3 regions of the Couchioplanes caeruleus genome follow, and region 2 is predicted to be linked to each of the others. Evidence: riboswitches for the same ligand, from Rfam matches in the RefSeq annotation. Region 2 holds a riboswitch; each other region holds the start of a gene.
What was found. A riboswitch is a leader RNA that binds a small molecule or an ion and turns the genes downstream of it on or off. The one in region 2 is predicted to bind cyclic di-AMP.
Positions count from the first base shown of each region.

Region 1 (9,719 bases), 280 kb from region 2:
ACCTTCAGCTCGACACCCGCCGCCCCCGCCGCTCGCCGCGATGCACATGCGTCGGCCGGAGAATCTCATAGACTGACAGACGGGGTAAAGTCGGATTCATCCGGCTTAACGCGACCTCGGCTCGAGGACTCACCGTCGGCCCGGGGGCAAGAGCCATACCGCTCTGCTGAGGAGAAGACGTGCCCACCACGGCCACCGTCCTGATCGGCGAATACGATGATGACGTCCGCGACGCGTTCGCTCGGCTGTTCCGCCGCGCCGGCTATCAGGTGCTCACCGCGTCGGATCCCCTTTCCGTCCTCGACACCGCCTCGCGGGAACAACCGGACATGGTGGTCTTGAATCTGCGCGACGACGACGGTCCCAACGCCTGCCGGGCTCTGCGTGCCGATGGCCGCACCCAGGCCACGCGAATCCTGATGCTCACCGCCGACCTCTATCCCGACGCTGACGCTGCGGCCGCCGCCGGCGCCGACGCCTACATGGCGAAACCGATGAACAACGATGACCTCCTGCACCAGGTCCGCCGCCTGCTCACCGTCGAAACGGGCCGGGGATGACGTGAGCGAAGACGCAACAGACCTATGTGGAATGCCTTCGCGTTGAGCGGACGGCACTGCCATGCCCGCCGGCAGGGTGATCGACCCTCAGCTCATATCCGAACCGCTGAACAGGCCACTACTGCGTCACCGAACTCCGCTTTTCCGCGGCGGGCGACGGTCGACTCGCGGTTCCGCGGCCGCCCGCCCGCACTCTTCCTGTCGCGGCAGAAGATGCCCACTCCCGGGCGGGAATTGCTCGCCAGGAGTGCCTCGCATCGCCCGCCCGGACGTCGATGACCCGGAGGCCCGGGGTCAGAGGGCGGCAGCGTCGCCCTGCCGCTTCAGGGGGAGCTGTTGCGGCGGGCCAGTGCTGCCACACCACCTTGCCGCCCTCGGTCGCCAGGCTGCCCCAGCGGCGCGACATCGCTTCGACGAGCATCCGCCCACGCGCCGTGTTCGGGTCGGTCGCCGACCCGTCGCCCACCGCGATCATGAGATAGCGGTCACCTCGGCAAGATCCACCACAATCGCGTCGGGCAGGCAGCTCGACCAGGCACTTCATCAAGGCCGCGCGGATCCGCGGCGCGGAAACGCCGGACAGATCTCCGATGCCCCGAAGGGGAAGGGACGTGCCGACCCGTTCCACGTCACAGCGAAACTCCGGCACGTCACCAGTGTCGCTCACCCGCATCTGTCGAGACCCACATCGGCAAGGCCGGTTTCGTCCGGGCAGCTCAGTAGCCATCTCGTGGCGCGGTGCGCCACGCCGCCCGCAGCATGCCGATGTCAAAGTCCTCGATGCGCCACGATCGTGCACGACTCCGGCGCCGTGGCTGGCGCGACGATCGGGACGGTTATCGCAGGCCCCGGCGGGTATGCCTCGGGATGATCAGCCGGATCGGCTCCGGCGACGACGGAAGGGAGACATCATGACGACCGAGCCCATCGACACGGACGTGCCGGGGCAGCCGCGCGACCGCGGCGAGCACGGCGGCGCCTCGCTACGCCCGAATGACGACGAACTGGAGCTACGGACCGAACGGGAGCGCGTCGAGGCGGGGCTGCAGCCGTACGCGTCGCAGGACGTCCCGCCGGCCACCGACGCGCCCGCGCCGTACGATCCCGACGCGGACGGCGTGTAGTACAGCCGGGTCGAACGAATAGCACGCCGAGGCTGCCCCAGCGCTACAACCGGACGCCGGGGTGCAGCCTCGGGGATAGGCGGGGCGATCGCCGGCGCCGCGGGGGTCAGGCAGGCGGGATGCGGTTTGCCTGCTGGTCGCTGGGTTCGGTACGGGCCAGCAGTTCCTCGAGCATGGCCTTGACCTCGTCGTCACCGTCGGCGCTTTCCGCGCTGTTGCGGTGGATCAGGTAGGCGGTCAGCGCGACGAAGCTGAACAGTTGCAGGAACTCGCTCTGCCAGTTTTCGAAGGTGGCGGACAGGAACTGTGGCCAGAACTGCGCCCACTCGAACGACTGGCCGTGCTCTGCGGCGTCGTTGCTGACCTCGGCGACCTGGGCGACGAACTGCCCCACCCAGGAGGCCAGGAAGAGGCCGACCAGCACGATGGTCAGCATGTGGTCGTGCAGCCAGCCGCGGCGCGCGCTGCGCGGCGGCAAGCGCCGACGCCAACTGTCGGTGTCCGACATTTCGGCTCCCCTCCATGCCCGCCCGTACGGTCAGGCGGTAACGGGTTGCCCGAAAACGATCCGGATCAATCCTGCACACGCGGTGCGAGTCGTGGCAGCGCAGGCTGCGGCCGGCCGGCTGCTGATCGACTCGTTCATGCTGCTGGACCTGAACGCCGCGCACCGGCGCGGTGCCGCACCGAGTGGCTCCGTCCCTCGGACCGCGTAACGCCACCGCCCGCTGGCCCATCACGCGGCTGTGCACCGCGGCGTCGGTGTCGGCGCGGCGCCACAGGCCGGGCAGCCAGGAGTAGCCCTGCAGCGCCAGCCCCACGGTGTCGTCGAGATACGAACGCCCCTGTTTCACCGTGGCGGCGCTATGCCCAACAGAACCCCCCGCGGGAGATGTACGCGACGGAGACGTTCCGGTATTGACCCCCATGTTCGCCCCGACGTCTTCGACGACACCGTGGCCCCTGCGGCGGCCCGCGCGGGTGCGCCGCCGAACGGCGTGCGGGTTCGGCGAACATCCCGAGACCGCCGCGCGGCGCACGCACTGGACCTGCCGGATGGCCCGGCGCCTTCCGGTGCCGCCCTCACCGGCAAGTCCCCAGCCTGCTCAGGACTTGCCACCCCGCGGGGTGCCCTCCTTACTTCGTTCCTTGTCCGTGTGGTGGTCGATCTGCTTCGAGGCACCCTGCGAGACACCCGCCTCACTGGCGCTCATGCCTTGCCGCTTGGCGTCTCGCGCCGCGGCTTGCAGTTCGTCCTGATTCGCATTCTTCGACATGACGCCTTCCCATCAGAGGCTCCGACGGCGGCAGCAGCCACCTCCGTGACGCCGCTGCGGATACCCGGCCGATCCCGCCCCTAACGCCCTCGCGCCTCCCGAAACTTGCATGTAAGGGCCGCTCGAAAGTGGGCACGCGCCCTAGCCCTGCGCATGACCCACCAATTCTGCCTGTATTCACCCGAAGCACCGTTTCTCCCACTTACATAGGGCTCGCTTACCCTGGCCCCATGCAGGGCGTCGAGTCCGGTCAATCACACATCCCTGGCCAGAACCCCGCTCTCGCCCAACGCGATCTTTGAGTCGGATGTCCTGTTCCATATTTGCTGAGTGGATTTGGCTGTAGCAAACGAGTTCCTCTACGGCGCGAACCAACCCACGGTGGCCCTATCCCCGAGGTACAAGAGCTCGGGAGGAGGCGATCATGAACGGCGGTGAACCTGCTGGAGTGCACCGCCGACGCGGCTGCACCGATCCGAGGGCAGGACGGCGACCGGGCGCCCGCTGCCCCTTGCGGTTGACCACGACGATGGCGATCACCGCGATTAGGGCGGCGGCGACGATGCCGAGGGTCACCTTCAGGTTGGTGCTCAGCCCGGTCGTGCGCAGTTGGCGCGCCAGTTCAGCCAGCGCCGCGGGACAACCCGGTGCCTCGCGCAAGCCAGCGGCACCCGCAGTCAGGTTGCTTTGATTGCTGTGCCGTCAGTTGTGTCCGGTACTCCGCTGAGCCAGGCGGAATGTCGACGGCTCAGCGGAGCACCTGGGGACATCCGTCGTGGGTCATCGGGTGGTCGACGCCGTCTCGGCCTGCACCGCGGTCGGCGTGGTGTTGCGCTTGAGGGTGATGGCGGCCAGAGCGGCGGCCGCTGCGGCGATACCGGCGGCGCCGAACAGTGCCGCGGAGTAGCCGTTGGTGAGGGCGGGCGGGTCGCCGAGCTGGTCGGCGCCGTGGGCGGCGGCGAGCGCCGTCATGGCTGCCAGGCCGAGGGCGGAGCCGACCTGATAGCTGGTGTTGACGATGCCGGAGGCGAGGCCGCCTTCCTCGGGACGGGCGCTGGACAGGGCGGTGCCCAGCGAGGGGATGAAGGCCAGGGCCATGCCGAGCGCGGCGACCAGGGAGGCGGGCAGTACGTCGATCAGGTAGCTGCCGGTCGGGCGGATCAGGGCGAGCCAGCCGAGGCCGGCGGCCAGCACGGCGAGGCCGGTGACGATCATCGTCTTGGGGCCGAACCGGGCGATCGTGCGGGGTGCGAGCGCGATCATGCCGATCATGATGAGGACGGTCATCGGCAGCAGCGCGGCGCCGCCGGGGAAGGCGCTGTAGCCGAGGACCTGCTGCAGGTAGAGGTTGAGGTAGAACCACATCGGGATCCAGGCCGCGCCGAGCAGCATCTGGGCGAGGTTGGCGGCGCCGAGGTTCGGGCTGCGGAAGATGCCCAGCCGTACCAGCGGTTCACGCCGGGTGGCCTGGACGGCGAGGAAGGTGATCAGCAGCACCGCGGCGCCGCCGAGCACGCCCCAGGTCTGCATGGATGCCCAGCCGACTTCCGGGGCACGGACGATGGCGTAGACGGCGGCCGCCAGACCCGCGGTTACGGTCAGCGCGCCGGCCACGTCCAGGCTGCCGCGGCGGGCGCCGCCGGCGGGCATCAGCGCCGGGGTGGCGATGAGTGCGAGCGCGGCGATGGGGATGTTGAGGTAGAACACCCACGGCCAGCTGACGTACTCGGTGATGACGCCGCCGAGGAACACTCCGGCGGTGCCGCCGGCGGGGGCGGCGGCGCCGTACAGGGCGAGGGCCTTGGTGAGTTCCTTGGGCTCGGCCCCGAACAGCATGATGAGCAGGGTCAGGGCGGACGGGGCGATGAGGGCGGCGCCGGCACCCTGCACGGCACGGGAGGCCAGCTCGACCTCGACGGTGCCGGCCAGGCCGGCGGCGGCTGAACCGGCCAGCAGCACTGCCCAGCCGGTGGCGAAGACGCGGCGGGCGCCGAACTGGTCGGAGAGTCGGCCGCCGAGTAGCAGCAGGCCGCCGAACGCGACGACGTAGGCGTTGAAGACCCAGGTCAGCTCGCCGGGTGTGAACCCGAGGTCTTCGCGCATACGGGGCAGGGCCACGCCGATGATCGAGGTGTCCATGATGACCATGAACTGGGCGAGTGCGATGAGCGCGAGGGCCCACCAGCGTAGGGAACTGCGGGACATGACCGTTCCTCCTTAATACCCCCGGGGGGTATATGCGTTGGCCGTCATTGTTACCCCCCGGGGGTATCCATCGTCAAGGCCTCGGCAGCATGCGACCAGTCGCTGCCGAGTGAAGCCGGGACCGGCGCCGTGCTCGGGCGGTTTCGCCACCGGCCCGAGTCCGAGCACGACCGATCCGCGGCGCGGACTGACATAGTCGCCGCTGCCTAGAGGGGCGGGCGTCGAGATCGTGCTCGAAGTCGACCACCTGAGTCAGGTGACGGCGCTGCATGATCACTGCCGGGATCGCGGAGTGGTGGTGGAAGCGCGGGTCGACCTTTCTGCACCGACGACCCGCACACGTCCGATACGCCTGGGCCGTGCGGGTCGCGACCGCCAATCGGACACTTGACCGACATCGGCTTTGCGGTGAGAACTTGAGCCGCCTGCGAGGTTCATGGCGAATCTGTTCAGCTTGAGCGCCCACCGCGATCGGCGCCCGGTACGCCATTTTCTGTGATCAGACCCACCCACCATGTTGACCGTCGTGTGACCAGGTGCATGCGTAACGTGCCGGTTTTCGTCATGGACAGGCTGCAACCGGACAGCCACCGATATGCCAAACACGAAGCGTGACGGACTGCGGCCCGGCAGTGGCTCGGGAAATCGGATAGGCAGGAGGGGCCGGTGAGCGACCGCCCACCGCTCGCACCGCCTGGATCACGCCGAGCCCTGCCCCGGTCTGGGGGTGCGACCACGAGGTATGCGAACAACCATGAAGGCATACGGGGGCAGGGACGGGGGACCCATTTCCGGTCCGCGCCCGGGTCGTCTGGCCCGGCGGACCTCGGGGTGAAGTCGCCACCCGGCGACCGGGCACACCTTCCCGCCCGAACCCGACAGCTAACCTCGCAGGCGTGCCGGAGGGAATCTTCTACCGTGCACGAACGCAGTTCGAGCCGGGGCCGCCGCATGTCCGCCGGCACCGGAACCGTCGCAATGTCCCTGGGTCTCTGCCTCTGCGCCGGCCAGCTCGTCGCACCGCCGGCAGCCTCCGCAGCCGCTGCCGCTCCCGTCACCACGACGGTCGCCGCGGCGCGGCCGGTTAAGCCGGCCGTCGCCGCCTCCTACGACAAGCGCACGATCAGCCGAGGTGCGAAGGTCCGCGTGACCACCACGCTGATCGACCCCAAGACCGGCAAGAAGCTGGTCGGCGGCTACGTCCTGCTCCAGGGCAAGTATGGCAACAAGTGGAAGACCTGGCAGCGCAAACGCAACACGTCCGGCGTCGTCGCGTTCCGCACCGGGCCCCACGTGACGAGGTGGTTCCGCACCACCTACGGCACGGCGGCTACCACGCCCGTCCAGATCACCGTCAGGACCGACGGCGCGAGGATCCTGGCTGAGGCCAGGAAGCACAAGGGCGCGCCCTACGTGTTCGGCGCAGCCGGCCCCAAGCGCTTCGACTGCTCGGGTTACACGCAGTACGTCTACAAGAAGGCAGTAGGAAAGAAGCTGCCGCACAAGGCGAACTTGCAGCAGAGGTACGGCAAGGCGGTCAGCAAGAGCAACAAGAAGGCCGGCGATCTGCTCGTCTTCCGCTCCGGGTCCTACGGCACCCACGTCGCCATCTATGCGGGCGGCGGCTACATGTGGGCCTCGCCGCGCGCCGGCAAGACCGTCAGCAAGCAGAAGGTCTACAGCAGCAACTACGTGGTACGCCGGATGATCTGACGCCCGCAGCACGGATGATCGAGCCCAGGTGGGGGCGCAACTCGTTGTGTTGCCCCCTCACCTGGACCCGTACGCCGCGTGGCGACCTACCTGGCCGACCGCGGGCGGGGATTCCGGGCGTAGGTGTGTAGCGGGAGCGAGCCGGTATCCGTCGCCGTCACGTCGGAGGAATCCGCCGAGGGGCAGGTGGCTGGGTAGCAGCAGGGTGTCGGTGTCGGCATACCGGTCGAGGACCGCGCGGCGGTTGGCGGCGGCCTGGACGGGGTCGATGCACAGTGCGGTGCTGATGTCAGGATGGCGCAACTGCAGGGGGTGGTGGATCAGGTCACCGGCCAGCAGGGCCCGTCGTCCCTGGCTGGCCACCTCGACCAGGACGTGTCCGGGTGTGTGCCCGGGTGCGGGTACGAGCCGGACCTCTCCGTCGAGGTCGTGGTCGGGTGGGCACGGCAGTAATTGCCCCGCGGCCTGGACGGGCAGCACGCTGTCGGCGACGGGGACCGAGGGCGTGGTCGCGGTGGCGTGGTCGAGTTCGGGTCGGGTGATCAGGTACTGGGCGTTCGGGAAGGTCGGGCGCAGGTGGCCGTCGGTCAGCGTGGTGTTCCAGCCGATGTGGTCGTGGTGCAGGTGGGTGTTGATGACCGTGTCCACGTCGGCTGGTGCGATGCCCGCACGCTCCAAAGCGGACAGCCAGCGGGAGTCCAGTCCTCGACGGGGGTGCGGGCGGGCCGGTTTCGGGCCGCCGAGGCAGGTGTCGACGAGGATCACCCGGTCGGCGCCGAGGATCGCGAATCCCTGTGAGGCCATGCGCAGGAAGGTGCCGGACGGGTCTGTGTAGGTGGGGCCGGCGGCCGACAGCAGTGCGGCGAGCAGGTCGGGTGCCAGATGCGGGTAGGTGGCCTTGGCAGGCAGCGCGGGCCCGACCGCCTCGACGAGGGGGATGATCCGGCGCCGCCCGACCTGGATCGGGACCGGTGACATGGTGGGTGTGGTGAGTTCAGCGCTCACTGGGCGGCCTCCTGTCAGACGGTATGTTCTTTAATGAACATCTGTCCAGGATCGTCGCCGGGCCGCCGTGGCCCGGCAAGAGGCAAAACCCGGGCCGCCGTCCATAACGAGACACCGGCAGCCCGATCGTTCAGAAACGGGAAGTGTCGATGGCCACAACACCGGACCGGCGGGTACGGCGTACCCGCGCCGCCCTGCGCGAGGCACTGCTCGACCTGATGGCCGAGCGCGGCTACGACGCGGTGACCGTGCAGGACATCATCGACCGCGCCGATGTCGGCCGATCCACGTTCTACAACCACTACACCGACAAGGACGACCTGCTCCGCGACAATTTCGCCGACCTCCGTACGATCGTCGCGCAGCCGGGCACCGCGACAACCAGCGCCGGGCATCGACTGCGTTTCAGCCTGCCCCTGCTGCGCCACGTCCAGCAGCAGCGCCGGCTGCTTCTGGCGCTGCTCGCCGGCGGCGGTCGCACACCCGTGCTGCGCCAGGTCGAACAGGTGCTCATCGACATCGTCCGTGACGAACTCACCGACAGGCGAAGCCCGGACACCGGGAGGATTCCCATCGACGCCCAGGCCCGGTACACCGTCGGCGCCTACCTGGCCCTCCTGCAATGGTGGCTGACCGACCAGCCGCAGATGGCCCCGGACGAGGCCGACCGAATCTTCCAGACCCTCGTAACACCAGGCCTGCGGGCCGGCACCCGCCTCGCCCCAACCACCGACGGCTCGGCCCGGCCGACGCGGTGACGGCAACGGATGCCGCCGGGACGGCGCCTAGCCTGGCGCGGGGCGACCTACCGGGCCGACGACCGGCGACGGCGCGCGAGGATCGCCGCTGCGCCGACGAGCGCTGCGACCATCGCGGCGGCGGCGATCCACCAGGCCGGTGACATGCCCGACGACTCGTCCGCGGCCGGTTCGGTCGCAGCGGCGGCCGCGGCGCTGGAGGGCGGCGCTACGGGCGAAGAGGGCGTGGTGGCCGCGGCTGGCGGCGAGGCCGATGCCACCGGCGGCGGTGTGGCGGTCGGTGCGGCGCCGGAACCGCCGGCGAGTTTCACCGTCGGCGCGGGATTCTCCGATTCGGCGCCGTCGGCGTTCGGCAACCCGATCCATCGGTCGGTGCGCCCGTCGCTGTAGGTCTGCAGCACTCTGAACGTGACCGACGCGTAGGTGGGCAGCTGCCGGATACGAATCTTATGTTCGGCGTTGGTGCCGACCGCCAGCGCCGGGCCTTCGACGGTGTAGCTGTCTTGCTGCTTGGTGAGTGCCCACTTCTTCGGCAAGCTGACCTGCGTGACGTCGTCCGGGGTGATCCCGACGGGCAGGAATATCTGGAGCTTGGTCACGCCTGCGGTGTCGGACTCGGCTTCGGCGTTGACCGTGGCGACGGCGTTCTTGGCTCCCGCGCGCGCCGGGTCGATGCTGATGCCGGTGTGCGCGAGCGCCGGACTCGCCGCCGGCAGGACAAGAACGGACCCGATCAGCGCCGCGGCGGCGTAGCCGCTCGCCCGACGCCGCATCTGCTGCACCATGCGGTCACTCCCGTGATCATAAGCCCTCGCCGGGATACCGGCTGCGGACTGCTCACGGGCACAGGCTACGACATTCATCGCGGTTCGACGGCTTGGGCCGGTCGCTGAACAGCGTGTTCGCGCCCGCGGTGAGGTCATACCGGTATCGGGTACCTTGCTGAGGATGGGCGAGGCGACACCGACCGGACCGCACGGGTACTCCGCGGACAAGCAGGCTCTGCTGGCGCGGTTGCGACGCGTCGAGGGGCAGATCCGCGGGCTGCAGCGCATGGTCGACGATGACACGTACTGC
Region 1 is NZ_RJKL01000001.1:4,101,021-4,110,739, forward strand. It holds gene EDD30_RS18255 (response regulator) at 180-560, shown strand; gene EDD30_RS18265 (hypothetical protein) at 1,472-1,684, shown strand; gene EDD30_RS18270 (DUF6766 family protein) at 1,791-2,192, opposite strand; gene EDD30_RS39170 (hypothetical protein) at 2,791-2,961, opposite strand; gene EDD30_RS18275 (MFS transporter) at 3,742-5,166, opposite strand; cyclic di-AMP (ydaO/yuaA leader) riboswitch at 5,956-6,078, shown strand; gene EDD30_RS18280 (C40 family peptidase) at 6,085-6,879, shown strand; gene EDD30_RS18285 (MBL fold metallo-hydrolase) at 6,937-7,884, opposite strand; gene EDD30_RS18290 (TetR/AcrR family transcriptional regulator) at 8,034-8,642, shown strand; gene EDD30_RS18300 (DUF1775 domain-containing protein) at 8,690-9,565, opposite strand; gene EDD30_RS18305 (metal-sensitive transcriptional regulator) at 9,591-9,719, shown strand, end outside.
Region 1: it holds a riboswitch for cyclic di-AMP, as region 2 does, so the genes downstream of both, EDD30_RS18280 (C40 family peptidase) here and EDD30_RS17005 (coiled-coil domain-containing protein) in region 2, are expected to answer to the same signal.

Region 2 (9,719 bases):
GCGTTGCGGATCGCCGCGGTGATGTCGCCGCGGAGCACCGCCGCTCCGGCGGGTGCACGTTTCCCTGTCGCCACGGGGACACTATACGCGAGGACGCAACGGTTGCGTTTCGACGTTCCTTCGGCTACATTTCGGGTTAACGTCGATACGACGGCGTTTCATCGCGGCACACTGATTACTGTGATCCCGCGCAAGTCACCCAGGTCCACCACCCCTGACGGACCGACGAGATCGGAGCGCTACCCCATGCCCCAGACGGCGGTCGCCGATTCCGACACCGGCATCCCGCTGAGAGAGTTGGCTCGCCGGCACGGCCTCACGGCGGCGGGCAGACTTCCCAGCCTGCCCGCGTACACGCGGTTGCTGTGGTCGTACCGCCACTTCATCACCTCGTACGCGAACGCCAAGGTCACGTCCTCACTGGGCAAGACCCGGCTCGGCATGGTGTGGCAGGTGCTGACGCCGCTGATCAACGCGGCCGTGTACTTCGTGATCTTCGGGGTCCTCCTCGGCACCTCCCAGGACATCAAGAACTTCGTGCCCTACCTGTGCACCGGCGTCTTCCTGTTCCAGTTCACCCAGTCGGTGGTCCAGGCGGGCATCCAGTCGATCAGCGGCAACCTCGGGCTCATCCGGGCGCTGCACTTCCCCCGCGCGAGTCTGCCCCTGGCGATCACCACGGTCGAGGTCCGCAACATGCTCGCCTCGATGACCGTCCTGATGCTGATCGTCCTCGGGTCCGGCGAGCCGCTGACCCTGGACTGGCTGCTGGTCGTCCCGATCTTCCTGCTCCAGGCGATCTTCAACGCGGGTCTCGCCATGGCCGTGGCCCGGCTCGGGTCCAAGGTCGCCGACTTCAAGCAGCTCGTGCCCTTCATCATGCGGATCTGGCTCTACGGCTCCGCCGTCCTCTACCCGGTGACCATGTTCGAGCAGAAGCTCGACGGCTGGCTGCTCGCGGTCGTCGAGGCCAACCCGCTCCTCGTCTTCATCGACCTGATGCGTCACGCCCTGATGGAGGACGTGCCGCTGGCGGCGTCCCCCATGGTGCTGTGGCTGGAGGCCGTCGCCTGGACGCTGGTGGTCGGGCTCAGCGGTTTCGTCTACTTCTGGCGCGGAGAGAAGGGCTACGGCCGTGGCTGACGAGCGTCAACCCACCGTGATCGTGGACGACGCCCACGTCGTCTACCGGGTGCACCAGGCCGGCGGCGCGGGTACGCACAGCCCGGTCGCCAGCCTCAAGCGAATCGTCACCGGCACCAAGCCCGCCACCCTGCGGGAGGTGCACGCGATCAAGGGTGTGAGCTTCGTCGCGTACAAGGGCGAGGCGATCGGCCTGATCGGCACCAACGGCTCCGGCAAGTCGACGCTGCTGCGGGCCATTGCCGGCCTGCTCCCCGTCGACAAGGGCGCGATCTACGCGGCCGGCCAGCCCTCCCTGCTCGGCGTCAACGCGGCCCTGATGAACGACCTGCCCGGCGAGCGCAACGTGGTGCTCGGCTGCCTCGCCATGGGCATGACCCCGGAGCAGGTGAAGTCCCAGGTCAAGGAGATCATCGACTTCTCCGGCATCAACGAGAGGGGCGACTTCAGCTCGCTGCCGATGCGGACGTACTCCTCCGGCATGTCCGCCCGGCTGCGCTTCTCGATCGCGGCGGCGAAGAAGCACGACGTGCTGCTCATCGACGAGGCGCTGGCCACCGGCGATGCGAAGTTCCGCAGGCGCAGCGAGCAGCGGGTCCGCGACCTGCGCGCCGAGGCGGGCACGGTCTTCCTGGTCAGCCACAGCGAGCAGTCGATCCGGGACACCTGCGAGCGCAGCATCTGGCTCGAGTCCGGGCTGATCCGTGCCGACGGCCCGACCGCGGACGTGCTCAAGGAGTACGAGGCGTACGTCAAGAGGTGACGACCAGGGCGGCCCGGCGGCCGCCCTGGGTCGGTCCGGCGCTATCGCATGGACAGGTGCACGTGGTTGGTGTGATCGCTGTTCGGTTCGCCGGTGCCGCGCAGGTACGGCTGCCATCCGCTGCTCGGTAGCCAGATCCGCTTGAACCAGATGACGTACAGCACGCCCAGCCGGCCCTCGTTGTCGATGAAGTAGTTCGCCAGGCGGTCGCCGTAGTCCCGGCTGGCGCCGGTCGCGACGCCGCCGAAGCCGTCCTCGTCCGACGCGAAGTCGCAGGCCCGGCCCAGCGGATGTTCACCGCTGCCCTGCGGACGGAAGCACGACACGAAGCGGGTGAAGCCGTCCGCCTGCGCCTCCTTCATGGCGTGCAGGGTGCGGGGCGTGAGGCAACCGGTCGTCGTCGGGTCGTTCTGGCTGCACGACTCGTCGGGCAGCTCGCCGTTGGGGTTGCGCGGCGCGGCCCCCGCCTGGGCGCTGTTGCCTCCGCCGGAGGGGCCGCTCGCGCCGCCGGCCGCGGCGTTCGCCGTCTTCAGCGCCTTCTCCGCCTGCGCCTTGCGCTTGCTCATGATGTCGTTCTGGCGCTCCTGGTCGCGGACCTCCGCGTCGATCACCAGCTTCGCCCTCGCCTGCTTCGCCCGGGCGTCCTGCAGCTCCCGGAGGGCGCGCTCCTGCTTCACCGCCACGCTCTCCAGCGTCGTGGCGCGATCGAGCAGGCCCTGCGAGGAGTCGGCCGTCAGCAGGGCGGTCATCGGGCCGAGCCGGCCGGTGCGGTACGACTGCTGGGCGATGTCGTCGAGGACGCTCTGCTTGGGGCCGAGCTCGGCGTCGATCGCCTTGAGCTTCGCGGCGGCCTCCTGCTGGCGCTTCTTCGAGCGGGCGAGCGCCTCCCGGGCCTCGACGAAGCCCTTCGAGGCCGCCTCGAGCTGCTCGACGAGCGACTTCGAGCCGCCCTCGCCGTCGTCGCCGTCGTCTCCCGGCGCGGCGGGCGGGCGGGGCGCGGCGCCGGCCGCGGTGGGGGCGGCGAGCGCCAGCCCCGAGGTGGCGACCATGACCGCGAGCACGATCGCTAATCGCCGCCGGAGAGGGTCGAGCCTCACGTGCGTTCCTTCCGTCGGCCGCCGACCGGGTTAGCTGACGGGTTCGGGACGGAAGAGATCCCTACCGCAAGGCTCTGCGGATTCACCCCATTACCGGATGGGTCCCCGGCTCGCCTTTCGACGATTGGGCGGCGGTTCCGTGATGGAACCGTGACGAAGACTACCCACGGAATCCCACCATCGACAGGTGTCGCACCGTACGCATTCATACGCACACGAACAGTGAGAGGTGTGAGGCAGAATGCAGCGACTCACATTGATACTTCGTTGCGGGTCATGACCTGCGTCATCCCATCGAGGGGTAACGGAAAGTCGTTGCGCGGTAACAGTTTTCGGCCCTCCGCAGGCGCTGATGCGACGGCCATCTTCAGGTAAACTTTCCGCCGGTCACTGCCATGAAGGCACCGCCCCCAAGGTGCCGGCGGACCACCGCTCAATCGCCGCACGGCGAATCGGGGAACCACCTTGAAAAGGGGTGAATCCGCAGAGCCTTGCGGTAGGGATCGCTTCCGTCCCGAACCCGTCAGCTAACCCGGTAGGCGGCAACACGGAAGGAAACTGCATGACGGCAAGACCCGGCCGGTGGCTGGTCCTCGCCCTGGCACCGCTCATCGCGATCACCATGATCGTCGCCCCCGGAGCGCCCGCGACCGCGGCGCCCGGCGGAAGCTCGTCGACCCCCGACGACGGCAAGGCCAACCCGACGCTCAACGACGTGCTCGACAACACGGGGCGTCGCTTCCTGGCGGCCAAGGCCGCGGTCGCCAGGTCCACCAAGGCACAGGCCAACCTGGCCGTGCAGGTGAAGACCGCGGAGGATCGGCGGGACGCCCTGCTGCCCCAGGTGAACGCCATCGCGGCCCAGCAGTACCGCACGGGCGGCCTGTCGACGATGGGATTCCTGCTCAACGTGCGCTCGCCGGACGCCTTCCTCGAGAAGGCCGTTTCGCTCGAGGAGCTCAACGCCGTCAACGACGGCAAGCTGCAGGAGCTGCAGAAAGCGATCGACACGGTCGCCACGGCGAAGGCCCGGCTGGACCAGGAGATCAAGGCGCAGAAGCAGAACCAGGAAGTGGTGCGCAAGCAGAAGGAGTCCGCCGAGAAGGCGCTCAATCTGGTGGGCGGCAAGACGGTGACGGGCGGCTTCGTGACCCTCAAGTCGAAGGTGGCCGCGCCCGCGCCCCGCAACGGCGACGGTGAGTTCGCCCCGGAGGGGTGCAACGTCGACGACGAAACCACGGGCGGCTGCGTCACGGCCCGCACGATGCACATGTACAAGGAAGTCAAGAAGGCCGGCTTCAACCGGTTCGTGGGCTGTTTCCGCCCCGGCGGCCCGTTCGAGCATCCCAAGGGCCGCGCCTGCGACTGGTCCCTGCAGAAGAGCGGCTTCTCACCCTGGCATAACCAGGACACCCGCGAGTACGGCAACAACCTGATGGCATTCCTGGTCCGCAACGCCGACCGGCTCGGCGTCCTGTACGTCATCTGGAACAAGATGGTCTGGTTCCCGGCGACGGGCTGGGGTTCGTATTCCGGCGACAGCGACCATACGGACCACGTACACGTCTCCATGCTGTAGCAGGCCCCACGCGCGCAAAGGAGCCCCCGCCTTCCGGCGGGGGCTCCTTGCTGTCCGTCCTACTGAGCTGTGCGCCCTACTGATTGCTGGCGCGACGGACCGGTGCCCGCCCCGCCGGCTGGGTCGGGGCCGGACCGGTCGGCGGCGCCGGCGGGATCGCCAGCACCACCGGCTTGACCTGCGTCACCGTCACTTCCTTACCGTGGTGCAGCAGCTCGAGCTTCGCGGAGCCGCCGCCGTTGCGCAGCGAGTAGGTCACCTCGGCCGGTGTCACCTCCACCCGCACCCGCAGGCCGCGCCACAGCAGGGAGAACTCCAGGCTGTTGATCCGGCTCGGCAGCCGCGGCGAGAAGGAGAGCCGGCCGTTGTAGTCGCGCATGCCGCCGAGCCCCGCGACCAGCGCGATCCAGGAGCCGGCCAGCGACGCCACGTGCACGCCGTCCCGGGCGTTCTGGTGCAGGTCGTGCAGGTCCATCAGCGCCGCCTCGCCGAGGTAGTCGTGGGCCAGCTCCAGATGACCCACCTCGGCGGCCATGACGGCCTGGATGCACGCCGACAGCGACGAGTCCCGTACGGTCCGGGCCTCGTAGTACGCGAAGTTGCGGGCCTTCTCCTCCGGGGTGAAGGCGTCGCCGCGGACGTACATCGCCATCACCAGGTCGGCCTGCTTGACGACCTGCTTGCGGTAGAGATCGAAGTACGGGTAGTTCAACAGCAACGGGTACGCCTCCCGCGGGGTGTTCTCGAAGTCCCACTCCTGCAGGCGGGTGAACCCCTCCGACTGCTGGTGCACGCCCAGTTCCCGGTCGTACGGGATGTGCACGGCGGCCGCCGCGTCCCGCCACGACGCCGACTCCTCGTCGTCGACCCCCAGACTGCGGGCCAGGTCGGGGTGGCGGTTGACCGCTTCCGCCGCCGCCATGAGGTTCTGCTGCGCCATCAGGTTGGTGTAGACGTTGTCGTCCACGACCGCCGTGTACTCGTCCGGGCCGGTCACGCCGTCGATGTGGAAGCGGCCGTGCCGGTCGTGGTGGCCGAGCGAGCGCCAGAGCCGGGCGGTCTCCACGAGCAGCTCGAGGCCGACCTCCCGCTCGAAGTCGTAGTCGGCGGTGGCCGAGACGTAACGGCGGACCGCGTCGGCGATGTCGGCGCCGATGTGGAAGCCCGCGGTGCCGGCCGGCCAGTACGCCGAGCATTCCTGACCCCGGATGGTGCGCCACGGGAACGCCGCGCCCTGCAGGCCCAGCGTCTGCGCCCGCTCCTTGGCCAGGTCCAGGGTCGAGTGGCGCCAGCGCAGCACGTCCGCGGCCGCCGACGGCTGGGTGTAGGTCAGCGCCGGAAGCACGAACGTCTCGGCGTCCCAGAACGTGTGGCCGTCGTAGCCGGGGCCGGAGAGGCCCTTGGAGCCGATCGGGCGCTTCTCGGCCCGGGCGCCGGCCTGCAGCGTGTGGAAGAGGCCGAAGCGCACCGCCTGCTGCACCTCGGGGTCGCCCTCGACGCGCACGTCGGAGTGGTCCCAGAACTCGTCGAGGAACTCCTTCTGGGCCTCGATCAGGCCTTCCCAGCCGTCCAGCCGGGCGCTGGCGAGGGCGGCGCCCACCTGGTCACGCACGGCCGGCAGGGACCGGTTGCTCGACCAGCCGTACGCGGCCAGCTTCACGACCCGCAGCTTCTGCCCCGGCTCGAGCTTGCAGGCAACGGTGGTGCGCAACCAGTCGGGGTGGCCCTCGGTGGTGACGGCGTGCTTGCCGGGCGCCTCGACGAGGTGCTCCATCGCCGCGGCCATCCGCAGGTCGCTGGCCTTGGTGCGGTGCACGAGCAGGCCGCCGGTGCGCTGCTCGAGCATCTCCTCGGCCTGCAGCGGGTGGTCCAGCACGGCCGCCACGCGGGGGTCCTTGTTGGTCGGCGGGAGCTGCTCGTTGGCCACCAGCTCGGACTGCAGGATCAGCCGGGCGGTGGAGTCGATCGGCTCCACCTCGTACAGGAAGGCGACGACCGCGCGCTGGGTGAAGGAGACCATGCGCACGGTGCGTACCCGGATCGCCTGCCCCGACGGGGACACCCACTCGACGATCCGTTCGAGGGTGCCGGCGCGCAGGTCGAGGGTGCGCTCGTGGGAGCGCAGCTCGCCGTAGCGCACGTCGAACGGCTCGTCGTCGACGAGCAGGCGCATGAGCTTGGCGTTGGTGACGTTGACCATCGTCTGACCCGACTCGGGGAAGCCGTAGCCGGCCTCGGCGTACGGCAGGGGCCGCAGCTCGTAGAACGAGTTCAGGTAGGTCCCGGGCAGGCCGTGCGGCTCGCCCTCGTCCAGGTTCCCGCGGATGCCGATGTGGCCGTTGGCCAGGGCGAAGACCGACTCGGACTGAGCCATGAGCTCCAGGTCCAGCCGGGTCTCCCGGATGTGCCAGGGATCGACGGGGTAGGCCCGTTCACGGATCACGGTGGTGCCTCTCGCAACTGAAAAGAGAAGAAGTCAGATGGGGGGTTACCGGGTGAGGAGCTCGGCGAGGTCCTGCACCACGATGTCGGCGCCGTGCGCGAGCAGCGCGTCGGCCTGGCCCACGCGATCCACGCCGATCACGATGCCGAACCCGCCGGCCCTGCCGGCCTCGACGCCGGCGAGGGCGTCCTCGAAGACCGCGCAGTTCTCCGGCGGGACGCCAAGCAGCTTCGCGCCGCGCAGGAACGTGTCCGGCGCGGGCTTACCCGGCAAGTTTTCCGCACGTGCGGTGACGCCGTCTACCCGTACCTCCAGGTAACCGTCGATCTTGGCTGCCTCGAGCACGTCCTTGCAGTTGGCGCTCGCCGACACGACGGCCCGGCGCAGCCCCGCCGCCTCGGCGGCACGCAGGTAGTCCACCGAGCCGGGATAGACCTGCACGTATCCTTCACTGATTTTCTGCAAGACGAGCAGGTTCTTGCGGTTTCCGATGCCGTTGACGGTCTCCTGGTCGGGACCGTCCGTGGGCAGGCCCTCGGGCAGGGTGATGCCTCTCGAGGCCAGGAAGGTGCGGACACCGTCGGCGCGTTGACGCCCGTCGACGTAGCGGTGATAGTCGGCACCGGAGTCGAACGGCAGGTAGGGCTCCCCGAGCCGGGTGGCGCGTTGCTGCAGGTAAGCGTCGAAGGTCGACTTCCACGCCGCGTTGTGGACCAGGGCGGTCTGGGTCAGCACGCCGTCGAGATCGAAGAGGCATGCCGTCACGTGAGGAGGTAGTCCGAGCACCGGCCTAATGTAGTCGCCTCCGCCGACGAACACGCTTGAATGCGGATGACGACATTTCCACGGCGTTTCATGCGAAGTTCAACCGGCGGCTGATACCCCGTCCAGCAGGCCAGAAGCGGTGATTCGACCCGGAATATCCATCCTCAGGCCGATGGTCGTCCCGATCGGACCGGTTGCCATGGTGACTTCGTCGCACAACTGGTACGCCAGCCAGATGCCCCGGCCACCGTCCTCGAACGCCTCGGGCACCGTGGGCGGCCGCTGGTACTCCTCGGGGATGCCCGGCCCGGAGTCCGTGACCGTGCACCAGACCGCCGTCGCGGTGCGGGTCAGCCGGAGTCGCCCGCTCCCGCCCGCATGCAGCACGACGTTCGTGATCACCTCGTTGACGGCGAGCACGAAGCCGTCCAGCCGGTCGCCGAGCAGGCCCGGCGCGAGCCGCTGGATGACCTCGTGACGCAGCACGGTGATGTCGGCCCGGCCGAAGACCCGGTCGAGAAGGTCTCCGCCGCCTTTTGCCTGCGATGAAGAAGCGTCCGGCGACTCCCTGCCCGGAGCCGGACGCAGCATCTCCTGGCCGACGGTTTCCTCCACCGCCGAGCAGCCTACGCTGTGTACCGCCTCCGTGGCAGTTGTCGGAGTCCGGTATTCAAGATCAGAACAGATGAGACAGGGTACGCAGGATCTCCGCGTAGAAGTTCCCGTCGATGTCGCGGTAGAGGCTGAACTTCATGCCGGGGCTGCCGAAGAAGGGCCGCAGGGTCCACGCGAGCTGGGTGCCGACAAAGCCGAACAGCAGGATCCAGATGTAGAGCAGCGTCATGCTCGGCGGCGCGGGCTGGCGCGGCGGCTGCGGCGCGGGGCGCTGATGGCCGATCGGCGTCAGCATGTAGCCCGGCGGGACCTGGGCGACGGGCGGCGCGGCGGCCGGGACCGGGGCCGGGGCCGGGGCGGCCGCCGCCGGGGCAGCCGCGGTCGTACCGTTCACCGCGGCACCGGCCGGGACCGGTTCGCGGGCGGGCTCAGGTGCGTTGACGGCGGGAACGACCGTCGCCTCGTTCTCCTTTTCCGGCGACAGCAGGCCGTTGTCGTTGAGCACCCGCATGCCGCCGGTGAGGAAACGCAGGCCGACGAGCGCGGAGAGAGCCAGGATCACCACGTTCAGCAGCTTGAAGAAGCCGTAGTCCGGAGCGGTGATCAGGAAGAAGAGCGCGATCGGGGCGAACGCCAGCGCCAACATGGCGGTCACCGTCAGCGCCACCATGACCAGGGCGAGGGATTGGCGTACGGACAGCCGCGCCCCGAAGACCAGGTTGAACAGGTACAGCGTCGGCAGGCAGATGGCCAGCGTGACCAGGAACAGCAGCGGCAGCTTCACCGCGGAGGTCAGCGCCATGAGCACACTGTGGAAGGAGCCCAGCACCGCGCCGTAACAGGCGAGGGCGATCACCGAGCTGACGAGCATCTGCCCGGTGAGCTTCGGCAGGGACCGGTCCTCGACGACCTGCTGCCAGATCCCCTGTCTGTCGCGCAGTATTCGTTCGATCACCAACAGTCCGGATGCGTTCGCCATTGGTCGCCACCCTTCGGGTCGTGACGTCGATACGCCCTCGCACCGACGTGTCGCGAACGATACGACACCGTGTCAACGACACGGAACCGTCTCTTCCAGATGGGTGGAAAGTCGTATTCAGCGCCAACCGATGTCGATGCGGTCACCGTGCTCGTCGAAGAAGTGCAGGGCTTCCATCCGTACGCCGATCGCCAGCGGATGCCCCGGCGAGACGGCCGGATACGGTGCCAGCCGCACCGCGACCTCGGCCGGGCGCCGGTGGTGCCGGCCCGGATCGCTGAGCACCGAGACCTTCGCCGCACCGCCGCTTTTCGGCGCCGCCCGATCCGAGCGTC
Region 2 is NZ_RJKL01000001.1:3,823,880-3,833,598, forward strand. It holds gene EDD30_RS16990 (TetR/AcrR family transcriptional regulator) at 1-74, opposite strand, end outside; gene EDD30_RS16995 (ABC transporter permease) at 247-1,143, shown strand; gene EDD30_RS17000 (ABC transporter ATP-binding protein) at 1,136-1,906, shown strand; gene EDD30_RS17005 (coiled-coil domain-containing protein) at 1,948-2,955, opposite strand; cyclic di-AMP (ydaO/yuaA leader) riboswitch at 3,007-3,144, opposite strand; cyclic di-AMP (ydaO/yuaA leader) riboswitch at 3,424-3,561, shown strand; gene EDD30_RS17010 (coiled-coil domain-containing protein) at 3,566-4,582, shown strand; gene EDD30_RS17015 (glycoside hydrolase family 65 protein) at 4,659-7,025, opposite strand; gene EDD30_RS17020 (HAD family hydrolase) at 7,071-7,811, opposite strand; gene EDD30_RS17025 (ATP-binding protein) at 7,890-8,405, opposite strand; gene EDD30_RS17030 (hypothetical protein) at 8,467-9,384, opposite strand; gene EDD30_RS17035 (ABC transporter ATP-binding protein) at 9,502-9,719, opposite strand, start outside.

Region 3 (9,719 bases), 1.0 Mb from region 2:
CCATGATCGCCGCGGCGCCGAGCATCGGCGCCCACCCCTTGACGGAGACGGTGAACCACAGCGCGGTGGTGGACGCGACCACGGCGATGATGCCGGAGGCGATGACCATCGGCAGGTCATAGTGGATCGTGCCGGAGACGTGCATGCCGGCCATGCCGGTGTAGTGCATCGCCAGCACGCCCGCGCCGGTCAGCACCCCCGCCAGGACGACCCGCGGCAGGCTGCGCCGGCCGTGCCCGACCACCATCAGGCCGAAGCCGACCGCGAGCACCGCCAGGCCGAGACTGATCATGGTCAGTCCGGGGCTGTAGCGGACCGGGCTCTGCGGCACCTCGAAGCCCAGCATCGCGGTGAAGTGCATGAGCCAGATGGCGGCGCCGCCGATGGAGAACGCCGCGATGATGAGCCATCGGCTGCGCCGCCCGCGGGTACGCGCGGAGCGGGCCCGGCCGGTGGAGAGCAGGCCCAGGAAGGACCCGAGCATCGCCACGAGGAAAGCGGCGATCGGGTTGAACGCACCATAGGTGAAGTGATGGACCTCGGCCACAGCCGGACACCTCGCGAAGATCGGGGGGATCGATTCGCTGAGGATTCAGCCATGAGTCCGATCTCCGACATCGCACTTCGTGTGCGTGTCACTACATAGTGAACCGGGGCCACCGTATGGCTGCCTGCGCATGACAGCCATACGGCGACCCCGGTGCGGGTCGGGGGGCCTAACTGCTGAAGATGCTCACACCGCCGGGGCCCACGAGCAGGCCGACGACGATCAGCACCACGCCCCAGAGGATCTGCCGCCGGAACAGCGCAAGGACGCCGGCGACCACGAGTACGACTGCGAGAATCCAGAGCAAAAGTTCCATGACCAGGTGATACCCGAGTGACGCGGGTTGAAAACGTGGTCTACACACGACGGAGGCCCCGTCCCTGAGGGAGCGGGGCCTCGCGGAGTAAATCGGGATCAGACGGACACGAGTTCGGCGTCCACATTCTCCGACAGCAACTGGTAGACGTTGTACGCCTGCTTGATGACCGCGTGGGCCACGTTGCGGACGGGCACCCCGCCCGGCGTACGCCCCCGTTCCGAGCCGTGGTGCGCGTGCCCGTGCAGGGCCAGCGCGGTCGGCGCCGAGTCGATCGCCTGCCCCAGCAGGTACGACCCCAGGAACGGGTAGATCTCCAGCGGCTCGCCCACCAGCGTCTCCGGCACGGGGGCGTAGTGCGTGAGCGCCACGAGCGCGTCGCAATCGAGGCCGCGCAGGGCCGCTCCCAGCTTTTCCGCGATCGCCTCGGTGGTGCCGATGAAGTCCTTCATCTCGCGCTCGCCGAACGCGCTGGCGCACGCCCCGGCGAACCCGCCGCCGAAGCCCTTGGCGCCGGCGATGCCCAGCCGGTGGCCGTTGAGCTCGAGCACCGTGCCGTCGCCCTCCAGCACGGTGATCCCGGCGTCGGAGAGCACCCGGGTGACCTCGGCCTCCTGGTCGCTCTGGTGGTCGTGGTTGCCGAGGACGACGACGACCGGCACGGCCAGCCCGCCGAACTCGGTCGCCATGCACCGCGCCTCCTCGACCGTGCCGTGGCGGGTGAGGTCCCCCGCGATCAGCAGCGCGTCGGCCACGTCCGGCAGGCGGTCCAGCGCGGGCCGGTAGCGGCCGACCACGTCCTTGTCCACGTGGACGTCGCCCACTGCGGCGATCCGGATCATGAAATCTCCTCCACCTCGGTGGGCGCCGCGGCGCGCACGATGCCGATGTCACAGGCGATCTCGAGGTCCGGGAACCGCGTCGTGATCTGCCGGCAGATTTCGTCGCGGCGCTCGGCGCTCTCGACATCGCCGCCGAGCACGATCAGGTGTTCCCGGCGCTGCAGGGTGATGCCCTGCTCGGCGACCGCGCCGGTCTCCGTCAGGAGGCGCTGGATCTCCGCCTCCGTGTACTCGTCGATGTGTGTTGTCATCTCATCCCCCCACGGTCAGCTGTGCACTACCCGGCTCCGGTACCACCTCGAGGCGGTCCAGCAGCACCAGGAACGCCTCCGCGTACGGCGACTTCGTGGTCTCCTGCCGTACCCGGTCCCAGTCGATCTGCTCGCGCAGCGAGCGGGCCACGGGCAGGCCGGTGGCGAAGTCGCAGTAGTGCTGGGTGTAACTGAGCAATTTGTGCACCATCAGCTGGGTCGCCGACAGCACGGGCATGCTGATCGCCTCGACCGGACGCATCACCGTGTCGCGCAGGGTGGCGTCGGTCACCGGCGACTCGACCGGCCGGTAGATCAGGTCCACCATCCGGCCCTCGTCGTAGACCTTCACCAGCCAGTCCTCCGGCGGCTGCGCCACCTCGAAACCGACCGCGGACAACTCGGCGAGGGCGCGTTCCTTGTCCTGTTCACGGATGAGGAAATCGACGTCGTGATCGCTGGAGTGCCCACCGTGGGCGTACACGGCGAAGCTGCCGCCGAGGGCGAACGGGATCTCCGCCTGCTTGAGGACGGAGGCGACCCGTTTGAGCGTGTTCACCAGGCCCTCGTCCACCCGATACGGCATGGCGTCTCCCTGTGTCGATTGATGTCCGTTTCCAGACGGAACGACTACCCGTCACGGCCCCATCTGTAACGCGAGGCGCCCGCTAGCCAAGGTCAAATTCGACTACTAAGCCCTATTTTGTACGCCCGGAGCACCTCGTCGCCGAAGAACCGACCGCGACACCGGGGGCTACCCTCGGTGGGTATGGTCCCCGGCCCAGTCCTCGTGCCAGCGTCCGCCGCCTCCGCCAAGCGTCCCCGCACCATCGCTCTGGTCGGCATCGACGGCTCCGGAAAGACGACCCAGGCGCACCTGCTGGCGACCACGCTGGCGGCTCGCGGCCTGCCCGCCAGCTACCGCCGCAACGCGGGTGGCCGGCGCTGGTTCGGCCGGCTCGCGGCCGCGCTGGGCCGGCGCGACGGCGAACACCTGCTCGGCCGCAGGGCCATGCTGGTGGTCGAGTCCGTGCTGCGCTGGCTGGCGATCCTGCGCACCCTGCTGCGCCGGCGCATCACCGGTGAGGTCGCCGTCATGGACCGCTACGCCGTGTGCCAGTACGCCAGCATCCGCGCCCACGCCAAGACGCCCCGCCCGGAGCGCTTGAACCGGGCCGAGCGGCGGGCGCGGTTCGCATACCGGATCTTCCCGCGCCCCGACGTGACGTTCCTGCTGGCGGTCGACCCCGAGGTGGCCTACGACCGCATCGAGCGCCGCGGGTACGACCACGAGGAGATGTCTTACCTGTGCGCGGCGTCCGCGGCCTACCGGTCCCTGCCGGAGTACGACGACTTCGTGGTGATCGACGCGAACGGCACGCCGGAGCAGGTCCAGGCCGCCCTTCTGGCCCACCTGTCGCCCCCGGTCCCGCCGGCCCACCAGGATGCGCCGGCCCCGCTCGCCCGCCAGGGCGCTCCGGCCGGGCCGATCGAGGGCGCTCCGGCCGGGCCGATCGAGGGCGCTCCGGCCGGGCCGATCGAGGGCGCTCCGGCCGGGCCGATCGAGGGCGCTCCGGCCGGGCCGATCGAGGGCGCTCCGGCCGGGCCGGTCCAGGGTGCTCCGGCCGTGCCGGTCGCATCCGGTGTGCCGACCTCGTCGGGCTCGCACACCCGCGCCGTGCTGGTGGGGACCGCGGCGCTGGCCGCGGCGGCAGCCGCCCTGACCCTTCAGCTCACCGAGGTCTTCTGAGCCGTCCCGCCGTGATCTCCTGCGCCGGGCCGCCTCCGGCGCGGGTCTCGGTTGCTACGCCCTGCCGTAGACGGGGATGGTCGCGCCGCTGGTCGGCGCCGACTCGTCGCCGGCCAGGAAGGCGATCACCCGGGCGATCTCGGCGGGGGTAACCCAGCGGGTGTGGTCGGCGTCCGGCTGCTGCCGGCGGTTGAGCGGGGTGTCGATCACGCTCGGCAGCACCGTGTTCGCCCGTACGCCGTCCTTGCGGTACTCGACCGCGACGGCGTTGGCGAATGCGAGCACCGCGGCCTTGGCGGTGATGTATCCGGCCGCTCCGGCGAACGGAGCGACGGCGGCGCGGGACGAGACGCACACCACAGAACCGCCGCCGGCCGCCACCAGATGGGGCAGCGCCGCCGCGGTCACCAGGTACGTCGGCCGCAGGTTCAGCCGCAGCATCGCCTCGAAGTCGTCCACCGGGGTCTCGTGCACGCGGCCGCCCATCGCGAAGCCGCCCACCAGGTTGACCACGGCCCTCAGGGGCGCGCCCGGCTCCGCCGCGGCGAGCGCCACGGCCGCGGCAACGTCCTCCGGCACGCCGAGGTCGGCCTCGATGCCCGTCACGCCCGCGGGCAGCCGAGCCATCGCGCCGGCTCGTACGGGCGCCACCACGCGCCACCCCGCGTCGCGCAGGATCTCCGTGACCGCGCCACCGAGCCCGCCGGCTCCACCCGTCACCACCGCAGTGCGCTCTGTCATGAGCGTCACCGTAGTCCGCGGCGGCCAGGGCGCCGCTCCGTCGTCCGGCGGGCTCTCCCGGCTGTGTTCTCCATCACTGTCCGTGTGGCCGACGCGGATAGCGGAAACGGCGAGGGAGCTCGATGGTCGCCCATGCGGGGGTCACCCGGATGGGCTAGTGATCTGCGGCGGGATGTGCCGCATGGTGTCAGGGGCTCCCGGGCCTCGAGCGGCGCCGGGATCTTCGCCATGGCATTTGCATCAAGCCTGGGGGCAACCTGTCGATGCTGGGCGTGAACCCAACTGGCTACCGAGCCGTACTGGGTAGTGATGAGCGTCGCAAGGCTATCCGTGACGCCCGTCGCTGTGACGGATGAGGGGCTGATGGTGTCATGTATGGGGCGAAGGGTATGCGTCGATGCACGCACCCAGCGCCGGGTGCGGCTCCGAATGCCTTCCCTGGGAGCGCTCTTCAGTAAGTATCCACGCGGCTCTCAGGTGACGCTCAGGCATTCGTGACACTTTCGACCCACCAGCCGGAATCAGTGCAGGGCGCCACTTGTTGTGTAGGTGTCAGCACCGCAATGCACGAACTGCGGACGTTACGGGGAGGGCTGATGGACGCAGGAATTGCCCGTAACAGGGTTAGTGAAGGCAATGAGGGGACCGTGGGCAACGTGGAGAAGAACACCGTGATGCGGACGGACGAAGTCGCCGAGGAGCGCGACCTCGTCGGCGTCTACCTGCACGAGATCTCCCGGACGCCGCTTCTGGATGCCGCCAGGGAGGTCGACCTCTCCAAGGCAATCGAGGCCGGCCTCTATGCCGAGCACCTGCTCGACAGCGGTGACGTCCGTCGCGGCGTGAGCCGGGAGGAACTGGAGCGCCTGGTCGTCGAGGGCGAGCGGGCCAAGGACCTGTTCATCCGGGCCAACCTGCGCCTGGTGGTCTCTATCGCACGCCGGTACGTGCGCTCGGGCATGCCGATGCTCGACCTCATCCAGGAAGGCAACACCGGCCTGGTCCGCGCCGTGGAGAAGTTCGACTACGAGCGCGGCTACAAGTTCTCGACGTACGCGACGTGGTGGATCCGCCAGGCGATCAGCCGGGCGATCGCGCAGCAGGAGCGCACCGTGCGCCTGCCCGTGCACCTCGTCGAGGACGTCAACCGGATGCGCAACGTCACCCGCCAGCTCGTCCGCGAGCTCGGTGCCGACCCGGAGCCCGCGCAGGTCGCCGCGGCGCTGGGCGTGACGGTCGAGCGCGTCACCGAGCTGACCCGCTGGGCCCAGGACACCGTGTCCCTGGACACCCCGGTGGGCGACGACGGCGACACCAACCTCGGCGACCTGGTCGCCGACAGCGACGCGCCGTCGCCGGAGGAGATCGTGCTCACGGCGCTCGAGCGCCAGCGCATCGAGGGCCTTCTCAACCACCTCGACGACCGGTCGGCGGGCATCATGCGCGCCCGGTACGGCCTCGAGGACGGGCGGGAGCACTCGCTGACCGAGGTGGCGTCGCGCTTCTCGCTCTCGCGGGAGCGGATCCGCCAGCTCGAGATCCAGGCCCTGGGCCGGCTGCGTGAGCTGGCCCGCGCCGAGGGTCTGCAGGCCGCCTGAGCCTGAACCGGCACCTCTCCCTCCTCGTAGCCGACGAAGGCCGGTGTCCCGTAAGGGACACCGGCCTTCTCCGTGCGCGGACTCCGTGCGCGGACTCCGTGCGCGGACTCCGTGCGCGGACTCCGTGCGCGGACTCCGTGGGCCTTATCCGGGCATGGCCTTTGCCGGTCTTCTCCGGGGCACGGGAAAGGCCGGCGCTCCCCGAGGGGAGCACCGGCCTTCCGCGGTCGTGCGTTACGGCGTGATCAACGCACCCGGCCGTATCCGTACGGCGGCATGATATCGATCGATACCTTGCTGATCGGCTCGCCGGGCACCGACGCGTGGATGATCTGTCCGCCGCCGACATAGATGCCCACGTGGGCGAGCCCGCGGTAGAACACCAGGTCGCCGGGTTCGAGCTGAGACCGGCTGACCCGACTCGTCTCGTTGAACTGCGCCGCGGCGTTGTGGGGCAGGCTCTTGCCCGCGGCACGCCAGGCAGCGGAGGTCAGGCCCGAGCAGTCGTAGGAGTTCGGACCGCCGGAACCGTACGAGTACGGCTTGCCGATCTGGTTGTACGCGAACGTGACGGCCACCCCGGCATCGCCGGAGATGTCGGGGATGTCCCCGGTGTAGGCCGAGCCGCTCTCGGTCGCCCGGCCGAACGCCGCCGTGCGCATGGCGTACAGCTCCTTGAGGTCAGCCTCGATCTTCTTCTTGCGGGCGCCGAGCTCCTTGACCTCGGCCTCCTGCTTGTCCTGGGTGGCCTTCAGGGCGGCCTGACGCTGGGAGAAGGTCTGCGTCGTGGTCGTGTAGGTGTTGATGTCGCGCTGCCGAGTGCGGGACAAATGCTCCAGAATGGACATGCGGTCCATCAGGCTGTCCGTGCCCTCGAGTACGACGTTCATGGTGCCGACCTGACCGGTCTTGTACGCCGAGGCCGCGATGACCTGCATCTGCGAGCCGGCCGCCTCGAGCGCCGCCTTGGCGGGCGCGAGCGACGCGGCGAGCTTCTTCTCCTCGGCGTTCGTCTTCTTCAGGCTGAGCCGCATCTTGTTGTACGACTCGACGACGTCTTCGAGCTGGTGCGAAGCCTTCTCGATCTTCTTCTTGAGCTCCGTCGCGGAAGGCGCCGCGTGCGCGGCGGGTGCGACGGTGCTGGAGATCACGATCGCCAGGGCGGCAACCACCAGGGCGCGTAGCCTCGTGCGGGCGTGTGGCAACGTTACGTGGCCTTTCTTCCGCTGTGCCGCCTACCGGGTTAGCTGACGGATTCGGGCGGGAAGAAGGCCCTACCGCGGAACGCGGATTCACCCCAGGTGCTACTTCGGTGGTTCCCCGGATCGTCGAGGCGGTCCCGGTGCCCCGGGGGAGGGGTCACCGATTCCGCCGTCGGGACTCGGCGGCGTCGGCCGGCGCCACCGGTGTGGCTGCGGACCGGACCAACCGCACCAACTTATCGGCGATCTCGATTAACACAAGAGCCGGAAGAGTGACGTGCGCCAATTAGGGCAATGATCCGAATGATCCCGATAACCGAATGCAATGCGGCCGACCCGCAGCGTTACTTCTCTATTTCTTCGCCATCGCGACCGGCGTGTCCATCGGCTGGACGGCCCACTTGCGGGTGACGACGTGCTCGGCCCAGAAGGAGAGCAGCGGCACCGTGCCGGCGAGCATCACGAGCAGCATCCGGCCGAGCGGCCAGCCCGCACGGCGGCTCACATCGAACGTGGCCACCAGGTAGACCATGTAGAGGAAACCGTGGAAAGGCCCGACGGCGGCGACCACGGTGTCGTCGTCACCGGCGTACTTCAGCGGCATGCCCACCAGCACGAGCGCGATCAGGACCACGCCGACGATCCAGGCGATGATCCGGTAGCGGGTGAGGGCTCCCTGCACGATCCACGTCCTTACTTGATGCCGCTCTTGCGTCCGGGGTAGTCGCCCGGCCGCGCCCCGGGGTGGGCGTTGAGCCAGGCGAGATAGTCGTTGTAGGCGTCGAGCTCCGGGTCGCTGCCGGCCGGGGGAGCCTGCCGGTTCACCGAGGCCCGCACCGGCCGCCGCACCGTGACCGGAGCATCCGCGGCCGAGCCGGCAGTGCTCCGGGCGTCCTGTTCCACCGCCGGCTTTTCTGTCCGCTGGCGGCGGGACCTGAGCTCCTGCTGCACCTCGCGAAACCACAGAAAACCGACGAAGGCCGCGAAGACCGGCCATTCGACGGTGTAGCCCCAGCTCAGGGTGTTGCCGCCGGTCGCGCGGCTGAACTGCCACCAGCCCAGGCCCAGGAAGCCCGCGATGAGGACGAGGGCGACCACGTGGCGCACGATCCACGCCGGGGTCCACAGCGCTCTCATGCGTCGAGCGTACCGGCAGCCTCGGCCGGGCCGGGCCGCCGCTGCCGTCGGTCCGGGGCCGCGGTGTGCGGCAGGGGTTTGACCGAAGGCCACCCGGGCAACCGTTGCGGCAAGCACCGAGAGAGGAAGAGATCATGAGCGACTCCGAGGTCGGCGACCGTGTCGGCACCGAGCAGGGCATAGACCCGTCGGGTCTCGCCGACGACGATCTGCTCCGCGAGCTCGGCAGCCTGCACCGGACGCGGCTCGCGACGCTGCGGCACGGCCCTGACGCGGCGCTCGCCAATCATCTGCGGCGTACGGCCGAGTTGGAGACCGAGTACCTGGCCCGTCATCCCGGGCGCGAGGTCGATCCGCACCGGCTCACCCAGGATTTCTGAGAGGAACCGCATGACTCCCTCGGTACGCGCCCGGCTCGACCGGTTGCGTCGGCAGTACGCCCCTCACGAGCACCGGCCCCTCGGCGGATACGCGGCCATGATGGGCACCTTCGGGGTGCTCGCGGGAAGCCTGGGCGTCGCCGCGAAGATCACCGGTCGTGCGGTGCCGGAGCGTCCCTCCGTCGCGGACGTCGTCCTGATCTCGATCGCCACCCACAAACTGAGCCGGCTGATCGCCAAGGACTCGATCACCAGCCCGCTGCGGGCACCCTTCACCCGCTACGCCGAGTCCGGCGGCAGCGGGGAGGTCAACGAAGAGGTACGCGACCACGGCGGCAGCGTGCGCCACTCGATCGGCGAGCTGGTTAGCTGCCCCTTCTGCCTGGCGGTCTGGATCGCCACCGGCCTGACCAGCGGCCTGGTGTTCGCCCCGCGGCTCACCCGGCTGGCGGCCACCGTCTTCACGGCGACGGCGGCCTCGGACTTCCTGCAGATGGCGTACTCGCTCGCCAAGGAGGCCGCGGAAGGCGTCCCGGCGCGAAGCGAGGAGGAGGAGCGGCTCGGGCAGCAGACGTTCGGCCGCGCGCTCGCGTAAGCCCGACCTGCACCGGCCTTCGTCAGGGTGGGCCGTCCTTCTCCATGCCCGACCAGCCGCGCGGGCTCTCCTGCTCGCCCGTGTCGCGATCCTCGACGACGGCGCGCTCCACGGCCGTGTCGGCGTGCTCCCCGGCGAAGTCGCTCGCGCCGTCCGGGGTGCCGTCGTCGTCACCCAGGGCGGGCAGGCGTTCGTTCTGCTGCTGCGTCATGTCGCTCGACTACCCGGGAGGTCGGCGCGCAAACGATGGTGCGGTCCGTACGCCGGAATGAATGTGGTCCAGGTCACATTTGCTACCGGAATCATGGGGTGCTGCCGACGGTTGAGGGCAGATGCCGGTGTGCCCAGTGTCCCCGGGCC
Region 3 is NZ_RJKL01000001.1:2,818,960-2,828,678, reverse strand. It holds gene EDD30_RS12475 (MHYT domain-containing protein) at 1-547, opposite strand, end outside; gene EDD30_RS39045 (GPGG-motif small membrane protein) at 717-863, opposite strand; gene EDD30_RS12470 (metallophosphoesterase family protein) at 962-1,705, opposite strand; gene EDD30_RS12465 (hypothetical protein) at 1,702-1,956, opposite strand; gene EDD30_RS12460 (nucleotidyltransferase family protein) at 1,958-2,542, opposite strand; partial or broken gene EDD30_RS40565 (dTMP kinase) at 2,726-3,424, shown strand; gene EDD30_RS12450 (SDR family NAD(P)-dependent oxidoreductase) at 3,761-4,447, opposite strand; gene EDD30_RS12445 (sigma-70 family RNA polymerase sigma factor) at 5,044-6,045, shown strand; gene EDD30_RS12440 (C40 family peptidase) at 6,291-7,217, opposite strand; cyclic di-AMP (ydaO/yuaA leader) riboswitch at 7,263-7,391, opposite strand; gene EDD30_RS12435 (DUF3817 domain-containing protein) at 7,600-7,929, opposite strand; gene EDD30_RS12430 (hypothetical protein) at 7,941-8,384, opposite strand; gene EDD30_RS12425 (DUF6158 family protein) at 8,519-8,764, shown strand; gene EDD30_RS12420 (DUF1360 domain-containing protein) at 8,775-9,359, shown strand; gene EDD30_RS12415 (hypothetical protein) at 9,382-9,570, opposite strand.
Region 3: it holds a riboswitch for cyclic di-AMP, as region 2 does, so the genes downstream of both, EDD30_RS12440 (C40 family peptidase) here and EDD30_RS17005 (coiled-coil domain-containing protein) in region 2, are expected to answer to the same signal.